DNA from 3 places in the Pseudomonas sp. PDM31 genome. Region 2 is predicted to be linked to each of the others. Evidence: riboswitches for the same ligand, from Rfam matches in the RefSeq annotation. Region 2 holds a riboswitch; each other region holds the start of a gene.

Region 1 (9,967 bases), on a different contig from region 2:
GGGCCGGAAGACGGCAGGGCGAGCAGGGCATCGCCGGCAGCGACTTTGGAGCCGTCGATGATTTCGGATTTTTCCACGACGCCGACGCAGAAGCCGGCCAGGTCGTAGTCTTCACCTTCGTACATGCCCGGCATTTCAGCGGTTTCACCGCCGACCAGGGAGCATCCCGACAGTTCGCAGCCTGCGCCGATACCGGTCACAACCTGAGCAGCGGTGTCGACGTTCAGTTTGCCGGTGGCGTAGTAGTCGAGGAAGAACAGCGGCTCGGCGCCGCACACCACCAGGTCATTGACGCACATGGCAACCAGGTCGATGCCGATGCTGTCGTGCTTGTTCAGGTTCAGTGCCAGGCGCAGCTTGGTGCCGACGCCGTCGGTACCGGAAACCAGCACAGGCTGCTTGTAGCCAGCCGGGATTTCGCAGAGGGCGCCGAAACCGCCCAGGCCGCCCATGACTTCCGGGCGCGCAGTGCGCTTGGCGACGCTCTTGATGCGTTCGACCAATGCTTCACCGGCGTCGATGTCTACACCGGCGTCCTTGTAGCTCAGGGAGGGTTGCTTGCTCATGATCCAGGCCTTTAGGGGGGATTTCTGGGTAACGACCGAGCCCAGCGGGAACGCCGAAACTGCGTAGGCGAGAGCCTTGCACGCTATTCGGACACTGCCCGGCTGTTGCCGGTCTGCGAAGGCGCGCGATTTTATCAGGCTTGAGCCGCAGCGGCCATCCTCAGGCCGACCACAGGGTCATATCCGCTTAAAAAAACCGCTACAGACTCGGTGTCGGTGGCATCCTGCACGGCTGTATAAAGGTATCGCAATTAACCGGCTATCGTTATGACAGTGCGAAAACTTACCCGGTACCTGTGAATGTTTTGCGTCGGGCGAGGGTCACAGCCTTGCTCTATTGTCTTCATGCGGTCAGTTCCAGCCGCTCTTGTCGTCAGGAATCTTCCATGCGTTTATGTAAATTCTTGTTTGTGGGTTGTCTGTCCTTGTTCAGCCTGATCAGCCATGCAGAAACCGTCAAAGGCCTTTATCAGGTGCGCGAGCCGGTGAATGGGCAGTCCGCAGAGGAGCGCGATCAGGCCACTCAGCGGGCACTCGATACGCTGGTGGTGCGCCTGACCGGCGATCCAAAAGCCGCGCAAAGTCCGGGTTTGGCGGCCATTCGCAAGGACCCTCAGCAAATCATCAGCCAGTACGGCTTTGATGCCGGACCACCGGAAGTGTTGAAAGTCGATTTCGATCCGGGCACCACCGAGCAGGCCTTGCGCCGTGCCGGATTACCCATGTGGGGCGCTAATCGGCCGTCGATCCTGGGCTGGTGGCTGAACGAATCTGCCGAGGGAACCAGCCTGGTGGGTGACGGTCAGGCCAGCGCGGCGCCGCTGCGGCGGGCGGCCCAACACCGTGGTTTGCCCTTGCGTCTGCCGCTGGCGGACCTGAATGAGCAGATAGTAGCCACCGCGCCGAACCTGGAAAGCGCCGATCCGGCACCTTTGCATGCTGCCTCCGAGCGCTACAACGCCGATGCGTTGCTGGCGGTGCATGCCCGTGAGGAAGGTGGGCAATGGCAAGCCAATTGGCGGCTGTGGCTGGGCGACCAGAAAGAGGCAGGCAGCGTCCAGGGTGCTGATCAGGCCGGCGTGGCCGATGCAGTCATGCTGGAGGTCAACGAGCGCCTGGCGCCTCGATTCGTCGCCAAGCCGGGCGCTACGGGGCAGCAATTGCTCGAGGTGCAGGGCATGAACCTTGAGCGGTATGCGACGCTTGGGCGGTTGCTGGAGCCCTTTGGCGGGCGTGTGCAAAGCGTCAATGGCGAGCGGATTCTCTATCGGGTCAATGGCAGCGCCGACCAGTTGCGTGCGCAACTGTCGCTGGCGAGGTTGCAGGAGCAGCCGGTGAGTGCGCCGCCAGCCCCGGCTCAGCCTGCGGCAGACGGTTCGGCACCGGCTGTTGTGCCTGCGCCTGCGCCTACGCCTCAGTTGAGTTTTCGCTGGTAGTTTTTCTTTCCTTATATAAAAGCAGGAGTTGTGCATGGCCGATACGCGGCAGTGGTTTTGGCTTGGTGGGGTGGTCCTGCTTTGTGGTTTTTTCTGGTTGCTGCATCCGATCCTGACGCCGTTCCTGGTGGCGTTGCTGCTGGCTTATCTGTTTGATCCGGTGGTCGACCGGCTGGAGAAGGCCGGGCTGTCACGGACCTGGAGCGTGGTAGCGGTGTTTGCGCTGATTACCCTGATCTTCAGCGCGCTGCTTTTGGTGCTGGTGCCAATGCTTGCCAGGCAGTTGTTTCATTTGTATGAGCTGGCGCCGCAAATGCTCGACTGGCTGCAGCATACGGCGTTGCCCTGGGCGCAATCGAAGTTCGGATTGTCGGAAGGTTTCTGGAAATTCGACAAGCTAAAGGCGGCAATCAGCGAGCATGTGGGCCAGACATCCGACATTGTCGGCGTGGTACTCACGCAAGCAACGGCTTCAGGCTTGGCGTTGATTGGCTGGCTGGCCAATCTGGTGTTGATTCCGGTGGTCAGTTTTTACCTGCTGCGCGATTGGGATCTGATGATGGCCAAGATCCGCGGCCTGCTGCCCCGTGATCGCGAAGAGCGCGTTGTCGCCCTGGCGGATGAATGCCATGAAGTACTCGGTGCGTTCATTCGCGGGCAGTTGCTGGTGATGGTGGCATTGGGCGTGATTTACTCCGCCGGCCTGATGCTGGTGGGCCTGGAGCTGGGGCTGTTGATCGGGATGATTGCCGGCCTGGCCGCGATTGTGCCGTACATGGGGTTTATCATCGGCATTGGCGCGGCATTGATCGCGGGTCTGTTCCAGTTTGGTGGCGATCTGTATCCGATGATGGGCATCGCCGCCGTCTTCATGGTCGGCCAGGCGCTGGAGGGCATGGTGCTGACGCCGCTGTTGGTGGGCGACCGGATTGGCCTGCACCCGGTGGCAGTGATCTTCGCGATTCTGGCCGGTGGTGAGCTGTTCGGATTTACCGGCGTGCTGCTGGCGTTGCCCGTTGCGGCGGTGATCATGGTGCTGGTGCGACATATGCATGACCTATATAAGGTTTCAAATGCCTATGGCAACGTAGAGGGGCCTGGGCAATAAGGTTGTCGCCGGGGTTCATCGGGCTACCCGGTTTGATGCCGGGGTGGCCCTTGTCCGTCATCTGACTGTCACATGTACCGCCAAAGAAACTGTCATAAAACCAGTGCGTTAACGCAAACCTTTGATTTTGCTTGTGGTCTGTCGCATTGTGCGGCCAGCTTCACGGGTATAAACTTCGCAAACTTTACACAGAGGCCACTAACGGTTCCTTTGGAACTGTTCAGTCAGCATGAAACCGATTCAGCTGCCCCTAGGTGTGCGTCTGCGTGACGACGCCACCTTTATCAACTATTACCCAGGCGCCAACGCCGCTGCACTCGGCTATGTCGAGCGGCTGTGCGAAGCCGACGCCGGCTGGACCGAGAGCCTGATCTACCTCTGGGGCAAGGACGGGGTAGGGCGTACGCATCTGTTGCAGGCGGCTTGCCTGCGTTTCGAGCAGTTGGGGGAGCCTGCGGTGTATCTGCCGCTGGCTGAATTGCTCGATCGCGGCATTGAGATTCTCGACAACCTCGAACAATACGAGCTGGTCTGTCTGGATGATCTGCAGGCGGTGGCCGGAAAAGCCGACTGGGAAGAAGCACTGTTTCATCTATTCAATCGCTTGCGCGACAGTGGCCGACGTCTGCTGATTGCAGCATCGACCTCGCCTCGCGAATTGCCGGTCAAGCTGGCGGATCTCAAATCCCGCCTGACCCTGGCGCTGATTTTCCAGATGCGTCCGCTTTCCGATGAAGACAAATTGCGTGCCCTGCAATTGCGCGCTTCACGTCGCGGTCTGCACCTGACCGACGAAGTCGGGCATTTCATCCTCACTCGCGGTACCCGCAGCATGAGTGCGTTGTTCGAGTTGCTCGAGCGTCTCGATCAGGCCTCGCTCCAGGCTCAGCGCAAGCTGACCATCCCGTTCCTCAAAGAAACCCTGGGCTGGTAGAGCCCGCTAAAACCGGGGCTTTTGGCCGGCTCGGCATATTTCAGGCGCCAGAAAACACGCTTTCCTGCAGGGTTGCAGGCTGCGCGACTTTTCAAAATGGGCTTAAGCGCTTAGATGTTAACGAGAAACTGATAAGTCACAAAAAGATTGATTGAATTTGCAAATGAGGTTGATAGCGGGCATAGTCTCGGCTTCTTTACAACTTCAGCCACGGTCGTGCCCATGCTAAATCGCTTCGCACCCCTCGTGCCTCTCGCACTCGTTACCCTTCTGTTTGGTTGCGCTGCCCACACTCCGGTGTCCGAGCAAGCCCCGCAACAGCAGGTAAAAAATTCTGTTACCGCCCAGTCTTCCAGCGTTTTTCAGGAAGAGCTGGCCACTGAAAAAGAACTGGCTGACTTCGCCGATGGCAAGTCGTACCAGCTCCCGGTTCTGGCTGACAGCATCCTCGAACGTGGCATGTCCCTGATCGGTACCCGTTACCGTTTCGGCGGTACCTCCGAAGCCGGCTTCGATTGCAGTGGCTTCATCGGTTACCTGTTCCGCGAAGAGGCGGGCATGAATCTGCCGCGTTCCACTCGCGAAATGATCAACGTCGATGCGCCGCTGGTTTCACGCAGCAAGCTTGAGCCGGGCGACCTGCTGTTCTTCGCTACCAATGGTCGTCGCGGTCGCGTCAGTCACGCCGGCATCTACCTGGGCGACAACCAGTTCATCCACTCCAGCAGCCGCCGCAGCGGTGGTGTGCGCATCGATAGCCTGGGCGACAGCTACTGGAGCAAGACCTTCATCGAAGCCAAGCGCGCCCTTGCGATGGCTCCGGCGGCAAGCCCTGCAATCGTCACGGCGCGCAAGTAATCCGACATTTTGTAGGGTTAACTTAAAGTCTTACTTGAAGTTTGCCGCGTAGCCGCTAAAATTCTGATCTACGAATGATGGCAAACCGCCTGCGTGACACGCAGGCGGTTTTCTTTTCTGCACTCCCGGCAGAAAAAAGCCGCAGCCAGATCAGGATGCACTGCTAATGATGACCTCGGCCCGCCTCGCAATCATCTGCTTCGCAGCGCTGCTCAGCGCCTGCGCCAGTCGCACACCGCCTCCTGCGCCGGTGGTTCGCGCGCCCATCGTATTCGGATCCTCACAAGCCTTTTCACCTGAAGCGGAAGATGTGCTGTTTCGCGCCCTGGGCCTTGTGGGTACACCTTATCGCTGGGGAGGTAACACACCGGATTCCGGATTTGATTGCAGTGGGTTGATCGCCTACGTGTACCGTGATGTCACGGGGATCTCCTTGCCGCGGACCACTCGCGAAATGATCTCCATGCGAGCGGCCAACGTGGGCAAGGAAGGCCTGCAGACCGGCGATCTGATCTTCTTCGCCACCAATGGCGGCTCCCAGGTCAGCCATGCCGGGATTTATGTCGGCGAGGGACGCTTCGTGCACGCACCGGCCACGGGTGGCACGGTCAAGCTCGACAGTTTGTCCAAGGCGTACTGGCAGAAGGCCTATCTGAGTGCCAAACGTGTGCTGGAACCTGAGCACCTGGCGCGTAATCCGTAGTAGCCCGAGGTTGTGGCCATGACCGCCCGCACACTCAACCTTGACGACGCTTTGTATCAATACCTGCTTGATGTTTCCCTGCGCGAAACGCCGTTGCTCGAGCGCCTGCGCGATGAAACCCAGGCGTTAGCCATGGCGCGTTGGCAGGTGGCACCGGAGCAGGGGCAGTTTCTTGCTCTGCTGGTGAAACTGACCGGTGCCAGGCGTGTGCTGGAGGTTGGCACCTTTACCGGTTATAGCGCGCTGTGCATGGCGGCGGCTTTGCCGGCGGACGGTGCGTTGATCTGCTGTGATATCCCGGGGGACTACAACGCTACCGCACGCCGTTACTGGCAGGAGGCCGGCCTCGCCGAGCGGATTGACCTGCGCCTGGCGCCGGCTTTGGAAACCCTGGCCGAGCTTGAACGGCAAGGGCAGGGCGGGCAGTTCGACCTGGTATTCATCGATGCTGACAAGGCCAATTACCCGCAATACCTGGAGCATGCCTTGGGTTTGTTGCGATCAGGCGGGTTGGTGGTTTTCGATAACACGCTGTGGAGTGGGCGGGTGCTGGAGAGCGATCCCGAGAGTGCGGACACCCGTGCCATCCAGACGCTCAATCGTGCGTTGAAGGAGGATGCGCGGGTGGATCTGTCGTTGTTGCCGTTGGGGGATGGGCTGACCCTCTGCCGCAAACGCTGACGCCCCTCTGTAGGAGCGAGCATGCTCGCGATGGGCGTTAACGATAACGCGGGGAGTCTGATACCCCGCGGTGTTCTTGAGTTCATCGTCGGAACGCCGCCCGGAGCATGCTCGCTCCTACAGTTAAGGGCGCGTCGCGGTTATTTGACCGCCGACACCCGCCACACCTTGTTCCCCACGTCATCGGCCACCAGCAAGTCACCCTGCCGGTCTATCACCACGCCTACCGGCCGACCCATGGCTTGCTCCTCGTCATTCAGGAAGCCGGTCAGCACATCAACCGGCGGCCCGGCGGGTTTGCCAGCGTTGAAGGGCACGAAAATCACTTTGTAGCCACTGTGCGGCTTGCGGTTCCATGAGCCTTGCTGGCCGATGAAAGCACCCTGGGTAAATGGCGCAGGCAGCTTGCTGCCCTCGGCGAAGGTCAGGCCCAGGGAGGCCGTGTGCGGGCCGACGGCATAATCCGGAGGAATGGCCTTGGCCACCAGTTGCGGGTTTTGCGGGTCTACGCGAACGTCGACGTGCTGGCCGTAGTAGCTGTACGGCCAGCCGTAAAAGCCACCGTCCTTGACCGAGGTAATGTAGTCCGGCACCAGGTCGCTGCCGATCTCGTCCCGCTCGTTCACCGCCGTCCACAGCGCGCCACTTTTCGGTTCCCAGTCCATACCGTTGGGGTTGCGCAGGCCGGAGGCGAAAATCCGCTGGTTGCCGGTGGTGCGATCGACTTCCCAGATCGCCGCGCGACCCTCTTCCTTGTTCATGCCGTGTTCGGCGACGTTGCTGTTGGAGCCAACGGTAACGTACAGCTTGCTGCCGTCCTTGCTGGCGATGACGTTTTTGGTCCAGTGGTGATTCAGCGTGCCGCCCGGCAGGTCGAGCACTTTGATTGGTTGCGCCTTGATCACCGTATCGCCGGTTTCATAGTGAAAACGCAGCAGGCGGTCGGTGTCGGCCACGTACAGGTCATTGCCGACCAGGGTCATGCCAAACGGCGAGTTGAGGTTTTGCAGGAACACTGTGCGGGTTTCGGCAACGCCGTCGTGGTCCTTGTCGCGCAACAATGTGATTCGATTCGGGCTCGGTACGCCAGCACCCGCGCGGCCCATGACCTTCTTCATTACCCAGCCTTTAACGCCCTTGCCATCATCGGGTTTGGGTGGCGCATTGGTTTCCGCCACCAGAATGTCGCCGTTGGGCAGCACGTACAGCCATCTAGGGTGGTCCAGGTTTTCGGCGAACGCCGCCACTTGAGTTCCTGTCGCGGCGACCGGTTTCGCGCCCTGCGGCCAGCCTGTTGCCGGCGCTATGTTGATCGTCGGCAGCAGGGTTTTGTTGGGTTGCGGGAGCTGGGGGGACGGCCCGGTGCCGTCGGCGACTTTCAGGCTGGCGCTTTCACCGCAGGCGGCGAGCCCACCGACGAGCGTAATCATGACAAAGAGCTGGGCGGTGCGCATGCTGGGCTTCCCTATGAATACCTTCTTCTAATCATAGAGAAGCGTTATCGCGCGAAGGTTCAACGCCTCAGGTGCGAGCTTCTTTGAAAAGCACGGCAATCCCGGGGTGGTAGTTGCCGGCCTCGTTGCGCAACTTGCGATAGGCGTAGGGGAAGTACCAAGCCACGGCGCAGGTATGCTCCTTTTGCAGGTCGTCGACCATGTCCTGCAGCTCTTCCGGCGTGGCACCCTGCTGGGCTTTGTGCGGGGCGACGAACAGGCAGCCCAGTTTCAGCTCGCTGGCATGACTCAGGCGCCTGGCATCGCTGGTGACGTCGAGCAATGCCTGAGTCACATTGAGGCTGTTGACCCGTGGCCAGCGCTGGCTGGTCTGGATGTAGGCGCGGGTGTCGGGTGTCGCGAGAAACAGATCGGCGCGGCTGTTGCGTTCGCCTTCTTCGGTCTGTTTGCGGGTTTGCGTCTGTTGCAGGGTGACCATTTCGGCCATCCAGGCTGCCACGGAGAGCAATCCAAGATTGGCCTTTTCGTCGTGCCAGTACGGCGTTTCAGCGTCGCCGCGTATGGCGTTGTAACGGTCGATGCAGTCGAACCAGCGTTCCAGCGCCGGGCGCAGGAATTCCAGCTTCGGATTGCTGATGATCATGCCTTGCATGGGGTTCACCCTTGTTATTGTGTAGTAAATTTATGGCGCTTTGATATCACTGCTGAGGCCAAGGCACAAGATCGCTGTCGGATTATTGATAAGCGCACTTAATTGCTCTCCAGCGTCCCGGCTTTAATTGACGCTCCACCCCCAACCCTCTAACCTTCGCGGCTTGTTTCAGGTGCTCTGTGGCTTGGGTCGACAGAGTGAAACAGGGAAGCCGGTGAGTGAGCCTTCGATGGGTTCGAAAGCCCACAATCCCGGCGCTGCCCCCGCAACGGTAAATGAGTGAAAGCTGCGCCTTGAGCCACTGTGTCCATTGTCGACATGGGAAGGCGCGCAGCCTGGCGCAAAGCCGCTCATGAGCCCGGAGACCGGCCTGATTCATCCAGTGGCATCACGGTGGGCGATGCCAGGCTTGTTGCCACCTATTCTTGTGCCTGCCCGCCGTTATCCAGACTCAACGGAGAGCTCCCCCATGACTGATACCCCCGATCGTGACGAACGTCACCTGGCGCGCATGCAGCGCAAAAAAGCCGTGATCGACGAACGCATCGCCAATTCCCCGAATGAATGCGGCCTGTTGCTGGTGTTGACCGGCAACGGCAAAGGCAAGAGCAGTTCGGCTTTCGGCATGCTCGCGCGCGCCATGGGCCATGGCATGCAATGCGGCGTGGTGCAGTTCATCAAGGGACGCAACAGCACCGGAGAAGAACTGTTCTTCCGGCGTTTCCCGGAGCAGGTGCGCTTTCATGTGATGGGCGAGGGGTTCACCTGGGAAACCCAGGACCGTCAGCGCGATATCGCCGCCGCGCAAGCGGCGTGGCAGGTTTGCCGCGAGCTGCTGCGTGACCCTGCCATAGGCCTGGTAGTACTCGATGAATTGAATATCGCCCTCAAGCACGGCTACCTCGACCTCGATCTGGTGCTCAGCGACCTGCAGGCCCGCCCGCCCATGCAACACGTGGTGGTTACCGGCCGCGCCGCGAAAGCGGAAATGATCGAGCTGGCCGACACCGTCACCGAAATGGGCATGATCAAGCACGCCTTCCAGGCCGGGATCAAGGCGCAGAAAGGCGTCGAGCTGTGAAGCAATCCCGTCATTGTCCGGCGGTGCTGATTGCCGCGCCGGCTTCCGGTCAGGGCAAGACCACCGTCACCGCCGCGCTGGCCCGCTTGCATCGCAATCAGGGACGCAAGGTGCGGGTGTTCAAGTGCGGACCCGACTTTCTCGATCCGATGATCCTCGAACGCGCCAGCGGTGCGCCGGTGTATCAACTGGACATGTGGATGGTCGGTGAACAGGACAGTCGTCGCCTGTTGTGGGAAGCCGCCGGCGAGGCCGACCTGATCCTTATCGAAGGGGTCATGGGCCTGTTCGATGGCACGCCGTCCAGTGCCGATCTGGCCCGGCATTTTGGTGTGCCGGTGTTGGGTGTCATCGATGGCACCGCCATGGCGCAGACGTTTGGCGCACTGGCCCTGGGTCTGGCGCGTTATCAACCGGACTTGCCATTTGCCGGGGTGCTGGCCAACCGCGTGGGCACCCAGCGTCACGCGCAATTGCTCGAAGGCAGCCTCACC
Region 2 (9,967 bases):
CTTGCCCGGGAAGGGACCGCTGCAGAAAAAGAAGAATTCAGGCAGGAAACAGTTCGTCTATATGCCGGTATTCGGACTGTAGCTGCTCAGCCAGAACCTTACTGCGCCCCAGCCGAATCGGGCCACGCTCGATGTCGATCAAAAGTCCGGGACACGCCAGTTCAGGCAGCACCGGCCAGTCCTTCAAGCGTCCATCGGTGACCAGCAACAACCGCTGCTGCTCCGCTGGAAAGCGTTTCTGTCGTATCGCCAGCCACCGCCCTGCCTCTGCCAACGCCGCCAGCAACGGCGTGCCACCGCCCGCACCAAGACCATCGAGCCAATGGCGCAACCCCGTGGAAGCCTTCAACCCTTGCACCTGCCACTTCGGCTCGGCACCACTGGCCGTCAGCAACGCCAGGCGCGCACGCTGGCGATACGCGTCGTCGAACAGTTGCGCGAGCAAGCCCTTGGCATCGCTAAGCGCCTGATGACGGCGGGTCGATGCAGAAGCATCAACGATCACCAGCCACAGTTCATGGGGCGAACGGGTGCGCAGTTGAAACAACAGGTCGTCATGCCGCTGCGGCCGACCATTGAGCAAGGTGCCCGGCCAATTGACCGTGCCGTTGCGTGTGGCGTGACGTTTGCCCTGTCTGCCGTGATCGAGCTGCCCGGCGCGGGGTCTGGCATTCGCCCCCGCGTCAGCACGGGGGCGAATGCCTAAGGCTTTTTTGGCCAGCTCGGTATTTCACGTCTGGCGCCGACCGGCAGCGCCTTGGCGGGCATTTCGCCCCACTGGCCCTGCCCTTCACCTGGATTGGGCTGCTGCGGTGCTGATGGCAGCGGGGCTTGGGCGTGTTGCGGCGCTGGATGTTCGCGACGCCTATGGCGCAAGGCGAACTCGGCGACCGCATCGATATCTTCCTCGGCGATAGCGCTCGCCCCACGCCACGCCGCGTGTGCCCGGGCGGCGCGCAGCCAGACCAGATCAGCGCGCAGGCCATCGACGCCGGCCGCAAAGCAGCGCTCGGTGATCCGCGCCAGTGTTTCGTCGTCCAGGGGAATGCTGGTCAGCGCACTGCGCGCCTTCTGGCAACGCTCGCGCAGGGCTTGCTGAGGGCTTTCCCATTCGGCGCAAAAGCCTTGTGGGTCGCTGTCGAAATCCAGCCGTCGACGGATGATCTGGCCGCGTTCGACCGGTGCGGTGTGTCCGCCGAGGGCGACATTCAGGCCAAAACGGTCGAGCAGTTGCGGACGCAGCTCACCCTCCTCCGGGTTCATGGTGCCGATCAGCACGAATTTCGCTGAATGCCGATGGGAAATACCGTCGCGCTCGACCAGGTTGGTGCCACTGGCTGCCACGTCGAGCAACAGGTCGACGAGGTGATCGGGCAACAGGTTGACTTCGTCAACGTAGAGCACGCCACCGTCAGCCTTGGCCAGTACGCCGGGGGAGAATTGTGCGCGCCCCTCGCTCAGGGCGGCATCGAGATCCAGGGTGCCAACCAGACGTTCTTCGGTGGCACCCAGGGGCAAGGTGACGAACTGACCGCTGGCCAGCAGGTCCGCGAGGCCCCGGGCCAGGGTTGATTTGGCCATGCCGCGAGGGCCTTCGATGAGCACGCCGCCGATTTTCGGGTCGATGGCGGTGAGGTACAGGGCGAGTTTCAGATCGTCGGCGCCGACCACGGCGGAGAGGGGGAAATGGGGGGTGTCGGTCATTTTGGGGGTCTCGGTCGTGGTCTTTGGGGTTCGGTGGTAGTGATGATTGTGGTGTGCCAGTTAGATTGCTGCCCTCACCCTAGCCCTCTCCCGGAGGGAGAGGGAACTGACCGAGGTGTTTAGTCGAGTTACATCGACCTGGGAGATCGAGTTGAACCCGGTACCTGAAAACACTGGAGATTGGTTCCCTTCCCCCCTTCCCATGGATGGAGGGGACTTAACGAGGTGTTTAGTCGAGTTACATCGACCTGGGAGATCGAGTTGAGCCCGGTACCTGAAAACACTGGCGATTGCTCCCTTTTCCCCCTCTCCCATGGATGGAGGGGACTTAACGAGGTGTTTAGTTGAGTTACATCGACCTGGGAGATCGAGTTGAACCCGGTATCTGAAAACACTGGCGATCGGCTCCCTTTCCCCCTCTCCCATGGATGGAGGGGACTTAACGAGGTGTTTAGTCGAGTTACATCGACCTGGGAGATCGAGTTGATCTCGGTATCTGAAAACACTGGAGATCGGCTCCCTTTCCCCCTCTCCCATGGAAGGAGGGGACTTAACGAGGTGTTTAGTCGAATTACATCGACCTGGGAAATCGAGTTGATCTCGGTATCTGAAAGCACTGGAGATCGGCTCCCTTTCCCCCTCTCCCCCTTGGGGAGAGGGCTGGGGTGAGGGGTGGCTTTTGAATGCACTACCCCTCTTCCTCTATATCCAGCAACAAATTCTCCAGCGCCTCCCGATAAGCCCCCGGCTCTTTCCACATCCCCCGCTGCTGCGCCTCCAGCATCCGCTCAGTCATATCACGCAATGCATGAGGATTGTGCTCACGGACAAACTCCCGGGTCGCCGGGTCCAGCAAATACGCGTCCGCCAACAACGCATACTGATGATCATCAATCAGCTGCGTGGTCGCATCGAACGCAAACAGATTGTCGACCGTTGCCGCCATTTCAAACGCGCCTTTGTAGCCATGGCGCTTGACCCCGTCGAGCCACTTCGGATTGGCCGCCCGGGAACGAATCACCCGGTTGAGCTCTTCCTTCAAGGTGCGAATCTTCGGCAAGTCCGGCTGGCTGTGATCGCCATGATAGCTGGCAGCCGCTTCACCCCGCAGGCTTTCGACCGCCGCGAGCATGCCGCCCTGGAACTGGTAGTAATCGTTGGAATCGAGCAAGTCGTGCTCGCGATTGTCCTGGTTTTGCAGCACCGCCTGCACCTGACTCAGCCGCTGGGCGAACTGATCGCGAGCGGCGGTGCCTTCGTCGGCGCCGCCATAAGCGTAGCCACCCCAGTTCAGGTAGACCTCGGCAAGGTCCTCGCGGCTCTGCCACAGGCGTCCGTCGATGGCGCCCTGCACACCCGCGCCATAGGCACCGGGCATTGCGCCGAAAATGCGCCAGCCGGCCTGGCGCCGTGCCGCATCCTGGTCCAGTCCTGTTTGCAGCAGTGCTTCACGTTCGCTGCGGACCTTGGCCGCCAGCGGGTTGAGGTCGTCCGGTTCATCGAGCTCGGCGACGGCTTGCACTGCCGCATCGAACAAGCGAATCAGATTGGCGAAGGCATCGCGAAAAAAACCCGAGACCCGCAAGGTCACATCCACCCGAGGGCGATCGAGCAGACTCAATGGCAGAATTTCAAAGTCATCGACCCGCTGGCTGCCGGTGGCCCACACCGGACGCACCCCCATCAGGGCCATGGCCTGGGCAATGTCGTCGCCGCCGGTGCGCATGGTCGCGGTGCCCCAGACCGACAGCCCGAGCTGACGCAGATGATCGCCGTGGTCTTGCAGGTGCCGTTCGAGAATCAGGTTGGCCGACTGGAACCCGATGCGCCACGCGGTGGTGGTCGGCAGGTTGCGCACGTCCACCGAGTAAAAGTTGCGTCCGGTGGGCAAGACGTCCAGACGACCACGACTCGGCGCACCGCTGGGGCCGGCCGGGACGAAGCGACCGCTCAAGGCGTCGAGCAGGCCGCACATTTCTGCCGGGCCGCAGGCGTCCAGGCGTGGCGCAACCACATCGCGCAGGTTGTCGAGGATGGCGGTGACTTCAGTCCACACGAAATCCTGTGGGAGCCGGCTTGCCCGCGAAAGAGGAGTGTCAGTCGACATTGATTTGCCGGATACACCGCCTTCGCGAGCAAGCCCGCTCCCACAGGGTACGGGTATACCTGCAGGGTGTTTCAATGTTTGGGAAATCAGCTGCGCGGCGAACAGTTCGAGGCGCTCGCGGGTGTCGCCGGTAATTCGCCAGGGTTCATCGCTAAGGGTTTGCAATTCAATTGGACGCGGCCCGTTCCAAGGCTCGGCCAACGCACAATCGAGTGGATCGAAAGCCAATTCAAACGCCTTGGCCAACGCCCGCAGCAGACTCGACTGCGCACCGCGTCCATCGCCACGAGGAATGCGCAGCAGTGCGAGCAAGGTGTCGATTCGCAAACGGCCGGTGGGTGACTCGCCAAACACATGCAGACCGTCGCGAATCTGCGACTCTTTCAAGTCGCACAAATAGGTGTCCAGGCGCGGCAACCAGATCGCCGCATCGGCATCGCTGTCGAGTTCCTCGTCCAGTTGCAGTTCACGGTCTATATGGCTGTCACGTACCAGTTGCAGGATGTCACGCTGCAACTCCCGGGCACGGCGCGGATCGAGCAACTGCGCTTCGTAGTATTCGTCGGCCAACAGTTCCAGGTCGCGCAGAGGCCCGTAGGTTTCGGCGCGGGTCAGCGGCGGCATCAGGTGGTCGATGATTACCGCCTGGGTACGGCGCTTGGCCTGGGCGCCCTCGCCCGGGTCGTTGACGATGAACGGATAGATGTTCGGCAGCGGACCGAGCAACGCCTCAGGCCAGCAGTTTTCCGAGAGCCCCACGCCCTTGCCCGGCAGCCATTCGAGATTGCCGTGCTTGCCGACGTGGATCACGGCATGGGCGCCGTAGGTGTTGCGCAGCCAGAAGTAGAACGCCAGGTAGCCATGGGGTGGTACCAGGTCCGGGTCGTGATACACCGCACTCGGATCGACCTGATAGCCCCGCGCCGGTTGGATACCGACGAAGGTCAGACCAAACCGCAGACCGGCAATCATCATGCGCCCGTCGCGACACATCGGATCATTGTCCGGCGTGCCCCAACGTTGCAGTACCGCATCACGATTGGCCTCGGGCAGAGCGTTGAACATCCGCCAGTATTCGTCCATGGCCAGGCTCTGCTGACAGGGACGCTGGTCGAGGGTGTCGAGGTCATTGCTGACGCCGCCAAGCAACTGCTGGATCAACGCCGTGCCGCTGTCCGGCAGTTCGGCCGGCAGCGGATAACCTTCGGTGTGCAGCGCGCGCAAGATGTTCAGCGCCGCCGCCGGGGTGTCGAGACCGACGCCATTGCCGATGCGACCGTCGCGCGTGGGATAGTTGGCGAGGATCAAGGCGATGCGTTTTTGCCCGTTGGACAGGCGCGCCAGATCTACCCAGCGCCGCGCCAGTTCTGCGACAAAATCCATGCGCTGCGGTTGTGGCCGGTAGCACACCACATCGCACTGACTGCGCTCGCTGCGCCACGCCAGGTCCTTGAAGCTGATCGGCCGACTGATGATGCGTCCGTCCAGTTCCGGCAAGGCGATGTGCATCGCCAGATCCCGGGGGCCAAGCCCCTGCTCGCTGGCGCGCCAGCCGGGCTCGTTGTCTTGGGCGCAGATGGCCTGGATCACCGGGATATTGCGGCGAAACGGTCGCAGATGCGGCGCTTCGGGACTGGATTGGGCAAAACCCGTTGTATTGAGAATCACCCCTGCTTCAGCTTCATCCAACAAGTCCTCGACCACCGTCAGGCAGGCGGGCTCTTTCAGGCTGGCCAGTGCAATCGGCAACGGGTTCAACCCCGCTGCCCGCAAGCGCTCGCAGAACACGTCGATAAAAGCGGTGTTGGCCGCCTGCAAATGCGAACGGTAAAACAGCACCGCCGCCACTGGCTGGCCGGCCTGCCAATCGGCTTGCCAATCACTGAGTCGTGCGGGACTTGTATGCGGGTGGTAGATCGCCGTGCGCGGCAGTACCTGAGGCTGCGACCATGAATAATCACGCGCAAGCCATCGATTGGCCAGGCAGCGAAACAGGTCCAGCGCATTGGCCATGCCACCCTGGCGCAGGAAATGCCAGAGCCGCTCGCGATCTTCAGGAAGCACCGTGCTCAGGTCGCTCAGCTCCGGGTCCGGACGGTCATCGCCCGGCACCAGGATCAACTGCACGCCGCGCTGTGACAGTTCGACCAGACGCTCGACACCGTAGCGCCAATAGGCGATGCCGCCATGCAGTGAAATCAGAATCACCTTGGCGTGGCGCAGCACTTGGTCGACATACAAGTCGACCGAGGCATGGTTCTGTACCTGCATCGGATTGGCCAGGCGCACGCTCGGGTAGTCGTCGGGCAACTGCTGCGCCGCTTCGGCGAGCAACGCCAGGCTGGAGTCGCCGCTGCACAGGATCACCAGTTCGGCGGGGGTTTGTCCAAGGTCGGCAATGTTGTCCTCCGACACGAAACCGCCGGGCTGGGTCCTGAGCAGGTGCATGGCTTACACGCTGAGTGCGGCGCGCAGTTGCGCTTCGAGTTGAGCGGCGTCGAGTTCCTGGCCGATCAGCACCAGACGGGTGACCCGCGCTTCTTCGGCGCCCCATTGGCGGTCGAAGTGCTTGTCGAAGCGAGTGCCCACGCCCTGAATCAGCAGGCGCATCGGTTTGTTCGGGATCGCGGCGAAGCCCTTGACTCGCAGGATGCCGTGCTGGACCACCAGTTGGGTCAGCGCATCCAGCAACAGGCTTTCGTCGGCTTGCGGCAGTTCAATGGAAATGGAGTCGAAAGCGTCGTGATCGTGGTCATCATGATCATCGCCATCGTGATGATGGTCATGGTGACTGTGACGGCTGTCGATGTGCTCTTCGGAGCCGGCGCCAAGGCCGATCAGCACGTCCAGCGGCAGGCGACCGCTGCTGGCTTCAATGATTTTTACCGCTGGCGGCAGTTCTTCGGCGACTTCCAGGCGCACGCGGGCCAGATCTTCAGGGCGGATGAGATCGGCCTTGTTGAGGATCACCAGGTCGGCGCTGGCCAGTTGATCGGCAAATAGCTCGTGCAGCGGCGATTCATGGTCCAGATTCGGATCGAGTTTTCGCTGGGCGTCGACCTGATCGGGGAATGCGGCGAAGGTGCCGGCGGCGACGGCCGGGCTGTCGACCACGGTGATGACCGCGTCTACCGTGCAGGCACTGCGAATTTCCGGCCACTGGAAGGCTTGCACCAGGGGTTTGGGCAAAGCCAGGCCCGAGGTCTCGATGAGGATATGGTCGAGGTCACCACGGCGGGCGACCAGTTCACGCATCACCGGGAAGAATTCTTCCTGAACGGTGCAGCACAGGCAGCCGTTGGCCAGCTCATAGACACGGCCGTTGGCTTCTTCTTCGGTGCAACCGATTGAGCACTGCTTGAGGATTTCACCATCGATACCCAGTTCGCCGAACTCGTTGACGATCACCGCGATACGGCGGCCCTGGGCATTGTCGAGCATGTGCCGCAGCAGTGTGGTTTTACCCGAGCCGAGGAAGCCGGTGACGATGGTGACGGGGAGTTTGGCCAGTGTTTTCATCGGATGCCCTTTGGCAAGGTGGCGGGCATACGGGACGACGACCGGCAACGCGCACGCGCGTGCCTGGAAGAATTCGCCACCGGATCACCCCGCCCGGTTGAAAGTCAGAATCTGTATCGAGGCAGGTCTCCTGGCTGACGGTGTGTCGGTCTTGGCGACCTGGCATTCGCTGCGCCTTCCCGCCGGCCTCATGGAGAGCCTGCAGTGGCGTGGCAACGAACATCACCGTTCACAGTTGCGGGGGCAGCCGCGGCATTGACCGCGTTCCCTTCTTAGCTTCGGCAAACGCCGAAGAACCTCGAAAGCGCAAGGCTACGCATCGTGCGGGGGCGGGTCAATGTTCACATTGGTTTTGCGGCGTCGCCTTCGCGAGCAAGCCCGCTCCACATTTGACGGTATTGCACTGACAGAACTGGGCCGAAGGTGGGAGCGGGCCTGCTCGCGAAGGGAGCGACACGGTTTGCGATGAGAACGTTTGCCAATTGACGCCCAACCCCCGCCCATGCTCTCCTACACGCTTGTTACGGGTGCCCTTCACAGGGTGAAACGGGAAACCGGTGAATCATGTGCTTTACTCCAAAGCCATGTCAGTCCGGTGCTGCCCCCGCAACGGTAAGCGAGTGAAGCGTCAGATCCACTGTGCCGATATGGCGTGGGAAGGTGATGCTTGCAGGTTCAGGCGATGCCTGCGCCCCTCGTGAGCCCGGAGACCGGCCCGCAACACAAAGTGACCAGTACGGTCTCTGAACAACAACCCGCGGTGGGCGGGCGCTGTTTGAACTTCTGCGCGCTCGCTCGTGCAGGGCTCTGCATGCGTTCTTGTTCCCGCTGACAGAACAAAGGGAAACGCCATGTCGATCATCAGCAGCACCGGCCACAGCACCGCCAGCACCACCACGACCCTGACCCAGCGTCTGACCGCCGCCGTCTGCGCGTCGATCCTGGGTGCATCCCTTGTTTACTTCGCCGGCTTCTCGCACATCGAAGCGGTGCACAACGCCGCTCACGATACCCGCCACAGCTCTGCCTTTCCGTGCCATTGAGAGCTGCCGACATGATCAAGCGTATCGCGCAAACCGCAGGTTTCACCGGGCTTCTGGCCGCCCTGCTGCTGACCCTCTTGCAAAGCTTCTGGGTGTCCCCGTTGATATTGCAGGCCGAGACCTACGAAATAACCGAGCCGGCCGCCGTTGAAGTCCATGAACACGCAGGTGGCGCCAACGCCGCCCACACCCACGACGCCGAAGCCTGGGAGCCGCAAGACGGCTGGCAGCGCGTGCTGTCGACCACTGGGGGAAATCTGGTGGTGGCCGTCGGCTTCGCCCTGATGCTGGCCGGCCTGTATACCTTGCGCGCTCCGACCAGGACTTCCCAGGGTCTGCTCTGGGGCCTGGCCGGCTATGCGACTTTCGTGCTCGCGCCAACCCTCGGCCTGCCACCGGAACTGCCGGGCACCGCGGCGGCCGACCTGGCGCAACGTCAGCTCTGGTGGATCGGCACCGCGGCTTGCACGGCTGTCGGTATCGCCCTGATCGTTTTCGGCCGTCACTGGCTGATGAAAGCCCTGGGTGTCGCCACTCTCGCCGTTCCCCATTTGATTGGTGCGCCGCAACCTGAAGTGCATTCGATGCTCGCTCCAGAGGCGCTGGAGACACAATTCAAAATCGCTTCGCAGTTGACCAACGTGGCGTTCTGGCTGGCCCTGGGCCTGATCAGCGCCTGGTTGTTCCGCCGCAAAAGCGATGGCCAATACCACGCATGAGTGACATCAGCGCAGCGCCGACCCTCGTGGTCGGCCTGGGCTGCCAGCGCGGCTGCCCGGTCAGTACGCTGCTGGCGCTACTGGAGCAGGCGCTGCAAGCACACCAGATCCAATTGCATGAAATAAAGGCCCTGGCCAGTATCGATCTCAAGCGCGAAGAGCCGGCCCTGAACGAGTTGGCCGCGCAGCTTGGGCTACCGGTGACCTACTTCAGCAGCGAACAACTTGCCGCCTATGAGCAACATCTCACTCATCAATCGCAAATCGCCTTCGAACGCACCGGCTGCTACGGCGTAGCGGAAAGCGCCGCCCTGGCATTGGCCGAACAACTGGCCCAGGCGCCGGCAAAGCTGCTGATTGCGCGACAAAAATATGCCCAGGCAACCCTGGCATTGGCTGGCGCGGCATAAAATCCCCGATAATCCCCACCTTCGATCATGAGCATTCTTCATCTGAAGCCTTGCCCAGCCGTTTTTTGCCACAGGAACCGAGCATGACCGTCTACTTCATTGGCGCAGGCCCCGGCGACCCCGAACTGATTACGGTCAAGGGCCAACGGCTGATTCGCAGCTGCCCGGTGATCATCTATGCCGGCTCGCTGGTGCCTGCTGCGGTATTGGCAGGTCATAGCGCCGAGCAGGTGGTCAACAGCGCTGAACTGCACCTGGAACAGATCATCGAGCTGATCAGGACCGCCCATGCCAATGGCCAGGACGTCGCGCGGGTGCATTCCGGCGACCCGAGCCTGTATGGCGCGATCGGCGAGCAGATCCGCTACCTGCGCGAACTGCATATTCCCTTCGAAATTGTCCCCGGCGTCACCGCCACGGCGGCCTGCGCGGCGCTGCTGGGTGCAGAGCTGACGCTGCCGGACG
Region 3 (9,967 bases), 380 kb from region 2:
GTAATCCATTTTCGGTAGAACTGCCGGCAACAGACTGAAGGTCACCAGCCAGTTGATCAGGCTGACGGCCAGTCGGCTGGTCATGATCAGGCATGGAATGGCCAGCAGCAGGAGCGCTACGTCAGGCAATCCGTCGCGTCGCGCCGAGGCCAGCAGCGGCCAGGCAAACAGCAGCGTCAGCAATGCCACCGGGGCCAGATAAAAAATCAGCGGGGATTGCTGCAACAACCGGTTCCAGCGCTTATGCAGCGGTACCCGGGCGTCGATGCGGCGCTCAAGGGTTGGCAGCCCGGCGCTGATCAGGTAATAGCCGACGTGGCGGGCCAGCAACGGGCAGGGGACCGTGGCGGTCCCGGCTGTGGCGAGATCGATCGCGGCGCGGGCGACCTGGATTTCCGATAATTGGGGGCTGCTTCGGGCCAGGCGTTCAATGACATGCCGGTAGCTGTCACGGGTAGCGAAATCCATGGTCGGGTAAATCGCCGCCGGGTCTTGCGCGAGAATCTGTTCGACATGACTCATCGATTCGACGAACTCGCGCCAGTCGGTGGCGGACAGCAGGCGCAAGCTGCCGATGCTGTTGCCGATGGACACCTGATCCGCGGCCTGTTGCTGCGCATCGAGCTGCACCTGGCGTTCGATGCTCGAACCGGTCTCGCTGAGCATCTGCTCGATCCAGCTCAGCGGCAGGGCCAGGGCTGCGCTCTGACCCTGCAGGCTGCGGGTCAGTTCGGCGACAAAAGCCGGGGTCATCGGCGGTGCGGAGCGGGCCATATCGGCAACGGTCAGCACCACGCTCTTGATATCCCGTTCCGAGGTTTCGATCAGGCGCTCGGCCCAGTCATCGGCGAGGTTTCGATCGTCGGCGTTGGCCATGACCCGCGACGCCACGCGACGCAGGTTTTCGATCAACGCCAGGCGCAACATGATCGGGATCGCCCACAGCTCTCCCAGTGCCAGAGGCATCACCGTCTGGTAGGCATCGATGAAGCGACTGAGGGTTTGCTCATCGACTCGGCCGTCGCCATGGGAAATGGTCTCCAGCGCGATGTCATAGACCCGCGGCAGCCCGGCGGACGGGCCGTTGATCAGGCGTGGCAACTCACGGCTGTAGCCTTTGGGCAGGTGCGTGCGGGCGGTGCGGATGTGGTCTTCGATCAGAAAGTTGTTGTCCAGCAGCCACTCTGCTGCCGGCGTTACCCGTCGGCTGGACATTTGCGCCTGGGTCAGCGCCGTGCAGCTGCGTTTGAGCAGTTGTTCGTTGTCATCGAGTCGACGCAGCATGGCGTCCTTTGCGGACAACGCGCTCAGGCGATGCTGTCCGGCCAGGGCGATACCGTGGCTGGCCATCTGATCGGCGTTAAACAGCTCCGAGCGTAATATCGGCTCGTATTCGAATCGGGGGCGGGACAACTGACCGGTTCGCCAAAATCCGGACGAACGGGGAAACACCTTTTGCATGCGTGTCCATATGCTGTTCATAAGGTCCTGATCCTGGAATGCCTGAATACAATTGCGCGTGTTGCGGCAGGTGCGCCAGTCCATTGCGTGCGCACCGGGCAGCACGTGCTGGACGTACCTTTTGTACCTTGAGTTTGACGATTGGCAGGGGTGTTCGTCTGTTCGCTGGCGAACATAGGCAGGATGAAGGCGACTTGCAGGCCTGGGGCTTATTGCAGGCAAAAAAAAAGGCCCGCGATGGGGGGTGCGGGCCAGGAATCACAAAGGAGTTGGGTTAAGCCTACGCCGGTGAATGTGAAATTATCGTGATGGAATGGCTGGCTGACGATGTTTGGCGGGCCTAGCCTTGGCTGGTGGATAAAATAGCCGGCATTTGCAGTTCTTTGTAAATGGCAAGAAACCTCAAGGAAGAGGTGAATATCAGGGCCAGCCAACCGGCGATCTGGATTGACCCGAATACATCGCGTAACAAGACATACAAAATGCACCCCAGCAGGATCGGCGTGGCGTAGATCTCACGTGACATCAACAACGAGGTTCTGCCGGCCAGCACATCGCGAGCGATGCCTCCTCCGATACTGGTCAGTACACCCATCATCACGGCAAAAGGCGCAGCAAGTTGCAGTCCAAGCACTTTCTCGGTAGCCACTAATCCAAACAGAGCGGCCGCGAATCCATCGAGGTACAACAACAGGCGATAACGTTGCTGGAATCTCTTGGTGAGGAAAAAAGCCAGCAATGCGGCACCGCCGCCGACCCAGATGTAGTTGAAGTCTGCTATCCAGAAAATCGGTTGATCGAGCAATAGATCGCGAATGGTGCCGCCACCAATGGCAGTAATGATGCCCAGTACCACGGCGCCGAATACATCGACCCCCACCTTGTGAATAGCCAGTACCCCGGTAATGGCGAATACCGCGGTGCCCAGCATTTGCTGAAAATACAGCATCCGTCACTCCGTTTTCAGGCTGGCCATCTCGAGAGTGATGGCGGTGTGGGCGTGCGGTTGTGATTGTAGCTGATGGCTGGCCGCCAGCTATTTGCGCTGAAGGGCTTTCGCGGGTCATCACCCTGAGGCGCGGCACCCAGTCACCAAGAGCGAAATCGCAGGATTTTCGCTCCGTCAAACGGGTCAACGAGATAGTGCGCGTGGACTCCGAACGTCTGCAAAAGGCGGTGCGGGGTCAGCACTTCAAGCGGTTTGCCCAAGGCAACGAGGCGTCCACGTTCCAGCACGGCCAGACGATCGCAGGTGAGGGCCTGGTTGAGGTCATGCAGGGCGACCACGGTTGTCACGGGCAATGCGTGAACCAGATTCAAAATCCCTATCTGGTGCTGGATATCCAGGTGATTGGTTGGCTCGTCCAGCAGCAGGATGCGCGGGCACTGAGCCAGGGAACGAGCGATATGCACACGTTGACGCTCTCCGCCAGACAGGCTGCGCCAGGTGCGCGTGGTCAGATGCGCCGCATCCACGTTCCGCAGCGCTTGATGAACGATCTCGGTGTCCTCGGCCGACCACGAGCTCAAGGCAGACAGCCAGGGTGTTCGGCCCAGGGCCACGGCATCAAATACACTGATGGCATCCAGGGTATCGGCCTGTTGCTCAACCAGCGCCAGGGTTCGCGCTATGGTTCGTCGTGACTGTGCCTTGAGGCATTGGCCGTCGAGATGGATGCTTCCCCGGCTTGGCATGCGCACGCCGGCCAGCAGCTTGAGCAGTGTGGATTTTCCCGAACCGTTGGGCCCGATAAGGCCCAGGGTCTCGCCGTGGCGGATGTCCAGGTGGATCTCGTCCAGTAATTCAACGTCGCGAATTTGCAATCCGAGGCCGGAGCAGCTCAATACAGGCTGGTCGATAACGGGCATGGCAGCATTCATCGGGCATTCCTTCGGCCGATCAGGATCAGGGCGAACACCGGCGCTCCGACCAATGCAGTAATCACGCCGACCGGGATAACCTGGCCTTTTATGAGGGTGCGGGAGAGCACATCGGCGGCAATCAGAAACACGGCACCACCCAGCGCGCTGGCCGGTAGCAGGCGTGTATGCCCCGTACCCAGCAACAGCCTTGCGGCGTGGGGGATGACCAGACCGACGAAACCTATGGAGCCGACAATCGACACCATCACCGCAGTCACCAGTGCGGCGCAACTGATCAGCAGAAATTGCACGCGACGTACGGCAATGCCGAGCGAGGCGGCGGAGTCGGTGCCAAAGGTGAAGGCATCCAGCGCGCGACGGTGCCACAGGCAAACGGCCAGACCGGCCATGGCAGCGGGAACGGCCAGCCACACCGAAGGCCAGCGCACACCACTGAGGTTGCCCAGCAACCAGAACATGATGCCGCGTGCCTGTTCGGAGCTGGCCGACTTGGTGATCAAAAATGCAGTCAGCGCATTAAACAGCTGCGAACCGGCTATCCCCGCCAGGATGATCTGACCGGTACTGCCAGGGACACCGCTGGCGCGCCCCAGTAAAACCACGACAGCAAAGGCAGCAACGGCTCCGGCAAACGCCCCGACCGACATCGAAATGGCTCCGGCACCGATACCGAGTAACGCCACCAGAACGGCCCCCGTCGAAGCGCCCGCGGAAATGCCGAGCAGATAGGGATCGGCCAACGGATTGCGCAACAGCGATTGCAGGATCACCCCGCAGGTCGCCAGGCCCGCACCGCAAGCTCCTGCAACCAACGCGCGGGTCAGGCGGTAGTTCCAGACGATGCCTTCGTCGATGGGGTCGAGAACATAGCCGGCATTCCACAGTTTGTTGGCCAGCACCTGGAGTACCACGCCGGGTTCGATGCTTGTTTCACCGATAGCGACACCGGCAACCACGCTTAAAAGCAGGGCCACCAACGCCAGCAGGGTACGAATCAGCGCTGCAGTCATTTTGGCAGGTCGTAGCTGTTGATGGCCATTGCCAGGGATTGCAGCCCATCGAACATTCTCAGGCTGGCCTGCATGGCCATGGCGTCGAGGATGATGATGCGGTTGTTTTTTACCGCGTCCATGTTGCGGGTCACCGGATCGCTGTGCAGGAATGCGAGCTTCTTTTGGTAGTCGTCAGCGGGGAAACGACGGCGATCCATGCGGGCGATGACCAGGAAAGTCGGGTTGGCTTTTGCGATGGTTTCCCAACCGACCGTTGGCCACTCTTCGTCGGACTGCACCACATTGCGCACACCCAGCGTTTTGAGCATGAAGTCTGGAATGCCTTTGTGACCGGCGACATAGGGGTCGATATCCAGACTGGCGCTGGAAAACCACACCAGTGCACTGGTGTGGTTCTTGTCTTGCACTGCGGCAACGGACCTGGCCAGGCTGGCCTTGAGTTGTGCGTTCAACTGTTGGCCACGCGCCTGAACATCGAAAATCCTGGCCAGCTCAGTGATGCTTTTGTAAATGCTTTGCACACGAAACGGCGCCAGGCGAGTGCCGTCGGCACCGACCAGGTTGTCCTTGGATTCGCAATCCGAGGGCATGAGGTAAGTGGCGATTCCCAGTTCGTGAAACTGCTCGCGGGTAGCGACTGCGCCTTGCGGGCCGACCATCCACTCCAGCTCGACAGCGACCAGTTCCGGTCGTTTGCCGATCACCGACTCGAAACTCGGCTCGTTATCCGCCAGGCGTTCGATTTTGTCGTTTTGCCCCTTGTACTTATCCAGCACATCGTTGAACCACAGAGAAGTGCCAGCCAGTTTGTCACCCAGCCCGAGGGCAAAGAGCATTTCGGTGCCGGCCTGGCCGATCGTGACGGTTCGAGCCGGTGCGTGTGGGAAGGTCAGCGTGGCACCGCAGTTCTCGACCGTCAGCGGATATTCAGTAGGCGCGGCACAGACCAGCGAGCAAAAACCCAGGCCAGCGAATAGGGTGACAAAGCGGGGCAACAGCATGATGCATCTCCATTTGAACCGTACACGGAGCAAGGGTGCACGGTCTGGAAACACATCATCGAACGCTGCCAAAAAGCAGGGCAGGGCGATCACCTGAGTGACGCGCGCGCAAGGATGTCCTTCCCGAACACCCCGCCGGTCAGTGATTGTTGCTTGGCCGGCAGGTCTCCTGACTGATGCGTCATCGCATGCTCCAGCCTTCCCGGGGTTCAATCCCAGTGGCAGTTCAGGAGCACGCTCAGCACCTACAGTTGCGGGGGCAGTTCCGTTTGACGCGTTGCACGCATCACGGATTCCCTATTAATCCCATTTGGAAACCGGCGGCGGCATGTTAGTCGATCATGCCGCCCGAGGCGAACCCTCTCTGGATCAGAAGTATTTGAGCCAGCCGATATCACGACGGCGGGCCTTCACGGCGGCAAACCAGCGCACAGGCAGATACAGCGCGGCGGCCAGCAGCACTGCCGTCAGCCACACCGAAAAAATGCTATCGAAACCGAAGTAGTCGCTCTGGTTCAGACCGAACAACGCGACGCTGGTCAGATAGAGCACCTTCAGTACATAAAGGTGCAGCAGGTAGAAGAACATCGGCGCCGCACCAAACACCGCCAAAGCGCTGATCCACTGGCGTTGCCGAGCCCGCTCGAAGCCAAGAAGCAGCAACAGGCCCACCCCGAGTGTCAGCGCAAGGAACAGCAGGGAAGGTGGGTACTTAGTGATGTTGAAGAAGCTCATGAGGGTCTGTGTGGTGGTTTCATGCACCCTCCATTGCGCCTCGCCATACCCGTTGACCAGGCGCAGTGCGACAAAGCCCAAAAGCGCGCCGGCACCCCCCAGCAACAGATGGCGTTGACGCAGGCGGGCAGAGGCTGAATGCGCGAACCAGGGGCCGATGCAATAACCCAGGGCAATGACACCGATCCACGGCAGCACAGGGTAGGAGCTGCGCAGGCGCAGGCCGTCAGAGAACTCGATCCAGCCGCGATCATGCAAAATGGCCCACGGCAGGTGCATGGCTGATCCGACCGGGAAGTGCAGCGGATCGAGCAGGTTGTGCCCGGCGACGATGACCGCACCCACAACCCACAGGATCGGCCGCGGCAGCCAGACCAGCGCAGCAAGGGCAAGCATGCTCACGCCAATCGCCCAGATCACCTGCAGGTAAATTACATGGGGCGGGAACTGGAAGGTCCAGGCGAAATTCACCAGCGTGAACTCCAGCAGAACCAGGAACAGGCCACGCTTGAACAGGAACATCGACACCGCGTTCCGGCCCTGGTGCTTTTCGCCGTACAGGTAAGCGGACAGTCCGGTGAGCAGCACGAACGCCGGTGCACATAAATGGGCGAGGGTGCGGCTGAAAAACAACGTAGGCTCGGTGGTGTCGATGGCCATCGGGTCGGCCACCTGGCGGTGCAGAAAGAACGTCTCGCGTACGTGATCCAGCAGCATGAACAGGATCACCAACCCCCTGAGGGCATCGATGGACATCAGGCGTTGACTGGCGCGGGTGGCGGGTGGGGTTTGATAAAGGGTTGTCATTGAAAGCCGCAGGCAAGGGGGTGGATAGCGCTGCCAGTTAACGGCCGGCAGTCAATATAATGTTATTATATAACATTCAATAATCCGAAGGCGACTCTTTCAAGGGGGGCTGTGCGCTTCCCTTCAACACTCATAAAAGTCAGTGGGAGGACCAAGAAGGGGAGATGCCATACCTGCAAGACCTACTGTCTTTTGGTTACGATAAGCACGACCGCCGCAATTCTCTCGACTTCTCTGTAGATCACCGTCTCCAGTTCCTCTCCAAAGACGTCGGGATCCATCTCCCGATAGCTCCAGGCCAGTCCCGGGCGGTCAACCAGCGGCAGCGCCTGCTCAAGAAACAAATCCACGCCCTCTACACAAGGCGCGCCGGTATACAGAATCACGCTGCCTCCCGGCGTCAGGCGATCGATCGCCTGGGTCAAAATACGCACCGATAACTCCGAACCCAAATGCTCCCCGCCATGTCGGTAGGCGCGACGTTGAGTGTCTTGCATGTATGGTGGGTTGGCGACGATCAGGTCAAAACAGCCTGTTGTTCCTGAAAGGATGTCGCTGTGGCACGCGCAAACATTGTCGACTCCTGCAAGCGATGCATTGACGGCGGTGAATCTCAGGGCCAGGGGATTGATATCCAGTGCCGTGACCTGAGCGTCCGGTCGTGCCCTGGCAATCAGAATGGCACCGACCCCGCTACCGCAACCAATGTCCACTGCCGTCTGGATCGGATGCACGGAAGATTGCAGGAAGCCCTCCACTGCCTGAGCGAAACGATAGGTGTCGGGGCCGAAAAAAACCGAGTCGTGAGCCTGGGTAGGAAAACTGGAATGAACCAGGAGCAAATCGTCGAGGCTCGACCAGCGTACGCCACTCACCCACATGTCAGCCTGGGGGTGCAGGAAGCCACTTTGAAATAGCGCCTGATGCTCTTGCGCCCCAAGCAAACCGGCCTCGAACGGGCGACTCCAGCCGAAGATATCTCTCAGATTGTGCGCCGTGCGGTTTTCCTCTCGTCCATTGACCCGCAGATGAGTCAATGGCGTCACCGTCACGAACCGATATTGCTGTTGCTGTAGACGTTGCCCCAGATGCAACAAGGCCAGATCTTGACTGTGGTGTTCCGATACAGCCGTGTTCGCGCTCGAGTCGCAAAGGTCGGATCGATTCATTATGTCAGTGACCCTTGAGAAAGACGTTGAGAGTAGATTCTGGTAGCGGCCAGACCTTCGGGTGTCGGGTGCGAGTCGGGACCCATCAGCGCAATAAGCTCTTCAACAGACGCCGACAGCAAAGCGGGTGACAACGGGTTTGGCGAAACTCTGCTATCGCGCCGAGGGAACCGGTTGCGAAACGGATTGGCTGCTTCGCCTTGCCAGTCACCTGCAATCCAGTCTTTCAACAGCTGTTTCTCGTAGCCATTGAACACACCGAACATGGCGGCGCCCGGACCCTCGACAAGCTGCCAGAAACGGCTGTCCCGAGGGTCTTGATGGCGCTTGATCCAGCCCCTGTTTTCCAAAGCTGCAAGCAACTGCCGGCTTTGGCCAGGGGTGGCAAGCCACTGGTTGATGGTGCGGCCTTCGAGGCGACAGTAATCTGAATGCATGTGCTGGCCAAAGGTGCTCTTGGTCTCGAGCATGGCGACCAGTTCCTGCTCAAGCTCAAACGAGTGAATGACGTCCGTGGAATTTTTTCCGAGATCATTGAGCAGATAGCCGGCGCGCAGGCGTTCCAGAAATACAGCCTTCGTTTCGTCGTTGGGCAAGAAATTCAAAACCGCTTCCACGGCCTTGAGTGCATGCCCGGAGCTGGCATTGTCGATGGTGACATGCAACGTAAAGTAGTAAGGGTCGATACCCAGTTCGTTGAGTTCGAAAGCCGTGATCAGAAGATGCAAGGGCAGTTGTTCGTAGCCAAGGTTGTAGCCGAGCACTTCAGGCAGGAAATCATCTGACAGCCTTCCCAGTGCCAGTTGTATCGCCCCCTGTAGATAGAGCGCGTCATCGAGCGGGGCGTGCGGCGCACAGTCGTGCTCAGTGAGCAGGTTACGAAAAAGCAGGACGTGATTGAGAGCGGGTTCGCCGTCGCCCAGTTCCTCGAGATAGGTGCGGATCAGACCGCGGTATCTCCAGTCATCGACGTGCTGGGTAGTGCCATATAGCCACGCCCCGTCCACCAGTTTGCTCGGTGCCACATGTTGCAAGAAATACAACGCATGAGCTTTGTTGGTGAAGAATTTCCTGCCTTCCCCAGCGCGTCGACCTTCCAGGTAGGTGCGGTAACGCTCGGCGACGGCCTGGCTGTTGTGTGCAACCCAGCCGGGCAGATCTGCCAGACCAGTTGGCAGGTTGGAAGTGAGACACCTCGCAGCCTGCAATTGATCCTGCAGGTAGCGACGCACAGTCTCCTCTTCGACTTCACCCGGTGTCCGGATCAGCCGGGTATACAGCGAAAAATGGGCGCCCAAGGCTATTGGCGTCTTGGATGAATGCTCGGAATGAATCTGTAAGGACGTCATGGCAGGCCTGCTGACTTTTCTCGGTATGTAAGTCAGAGAGGCCCGGTATTACGAAAATTCAAAAGAGTTGAAAACTTGCCGATGGTCGACAGCAAAATGGTTCATTGCTGGATTGCGGACGCATAAGGCCGAGTTTTGATGTGTGTCATATCGGCTATCAACAATACTGTAAGACTGAAGCGACTTTCGCACCCGCGAAGGCCAGCCTGTTGGAGAGACCATGCAGATTCTCGACAATCGCAAGGCGGTGGGTACGTGGCCATTGCTACGCCTGGGCTTTCGTCCTTTCTTCCTGCTGGGCAGCACGCTGGCTGCCCTGGTGATAGCGTTATGGGTTTTCGCCATGCAAGGCTACAACTTCTGGGGCCCGCCCTTGGGTGGTTGGCTGGCGTGGCATCGGCATGAGCTGATCTTCGGTTTTGCCGGCGCGATCATTTCCGGTTTTTTGCTGACTGCGGTACAGGCATGGACGGGGCGCTCCAGCCTTGGCGGCAAGCCGCTCGGCGTACTGGTGGCGATCTGGTTGGTTGCGCGGCTGGCATGGTGGT

The links. Region 2 has a riboswitch for cobalamin ahead of KW839_RS01760 (CbtB-domain containing protein). Riboswitches for the same ligand answer to the same signal wherever they lie in the genome.
Region 1: another riboswitch for cobalamin. It lies ahead of cobO (cob(I)yrinic acid a,c-diamide adenosyltransferase); the one in region 2 lies ahead of KW839_RS01760 (CbtB-domain containing protein).
Region 3: another riboswitch for cobalamin. It lies ahead of KW839_RS00235 (ABC transporter substrate-binding protein); the one in region 2 lies ahead of KW839_RS01760 (CbtB-domain containing protein).

The regions. Positions count from the first base shown of each region.
Region 1 covers NZ_JAHUWS010000009.1:118,892-128,858, reverse strand. Annotated here, with positions in the region: gene purM (phosphoribosylformylglycinamidine cyclo-ligase) at 1-566, opposite strand, end outside; gene KW839_RS18620 (DUF2066 domain-containing protein) at 953-2,002, shown strand; gene KW839_RS18615 (AI-2E family transporter) at 2,037-3,110, shown strand; gene hda (DnaA regulatory inactivator Hda) at 3,340-4,044, shown strand; gene KW839_RS18605 (C40 family peptidase) at 4,267-4,902, shown strand; gene KW839_RS18600 (C40 family peptidase) at 5,069-5,605, shown strand; gene KW839_RS18595 (O-methyltransferase) at 5,624-6,286, shown strand; gene KW839_RS18590 (sorbosone dehydrogenase family protein) at 6,427-7,740, opposite strand; gene KW839_RS18585 (hypothetical protein) at 7,808-8,392, opposite strand; cobalamin riboswitch at 8,546-8,781, shown strand; gene cobO (cob(I)yrinic acid a,c-diamide adenosyltransferase) at 8,862-9,473, shown strand; gene KW839_RS18575 (cobyrinate a,c-diamide synthase) at 9,470-9,967, shown strand, end outside.
Region 2 covers NZ_JAHUWS010000001.1:439,375-449,341, forward strand. Annotated here, with positions in the region: gene KW839_RS01740 (VWA domain-containing protein) at 38-583, opposite strand; gene KW839_RS01745 (ATP-binding protein) at 703-1,704, opposite strand; gene cobN (cobaltochelatase subunit CobN) at 2,393-6,259, opposite strand; gene cobW (cobalamin biosynthesis protein CobW) at 6,263-7,330, opposite strand; cobalamin riboswitch at 7,433-7,646, opposite strand; cobalamin riboswitch at 7,839-8,064, shown strand; gene KW839_RS01760 (CbtB-domain containing protein) at 8,182-8,373, shown strand; gene KW839_RS01765 (CbtA family protein) at 8,385-9,092, shown strand; gene KW839_RS01770 (cobalamin biosynthesis protein) at 9,089-9,502, shown strand; gene cobM (precorrin-4 C(11)-methyltransferase) at 9,586-9,967, shown strand, end outside.
Region 3 covers NZ_JAHUWS010000001.1:62,741-72,707, forward strand. Annotated here, with positions in the region: gene KW839_RS00215 (glycoside hydrolase family 94 protein) at 1-1,482, opposite strand, end outside; gene KW839_RS00220 (trimeric intracellular cation channel family protein) at 1,802-2,410, opposite strand; gene KW839_RS00225 (ABC transporter ATP-binding protein) at 2,551-3,342, opposite strand; gene KW839_RS00230 (iron ABC transporter permease) at 3,339-4,343, opposite strand; gene KW839_RS00235 (ABC transporter substrate-binding protein) at 4,352-5,359, opposite strand; cobalamin riboswitch at 5,501-5,696, opposite strand; gene KW839_RS00240 (DUF1624 domain-containing protein) at 5,729-6,901, opposite strand; gene KW839_RS00245 (class I SAM-dependent methyltransferase) at 7,084-8,070, opposite strand; gene KW839_RS00250 (iron-containing redox enzyme family protein) at 8,070-9,419, opposite strand; gene KW839_RS00255 (NnrS family protein) at 9,640-9,967, shown strand, end outside.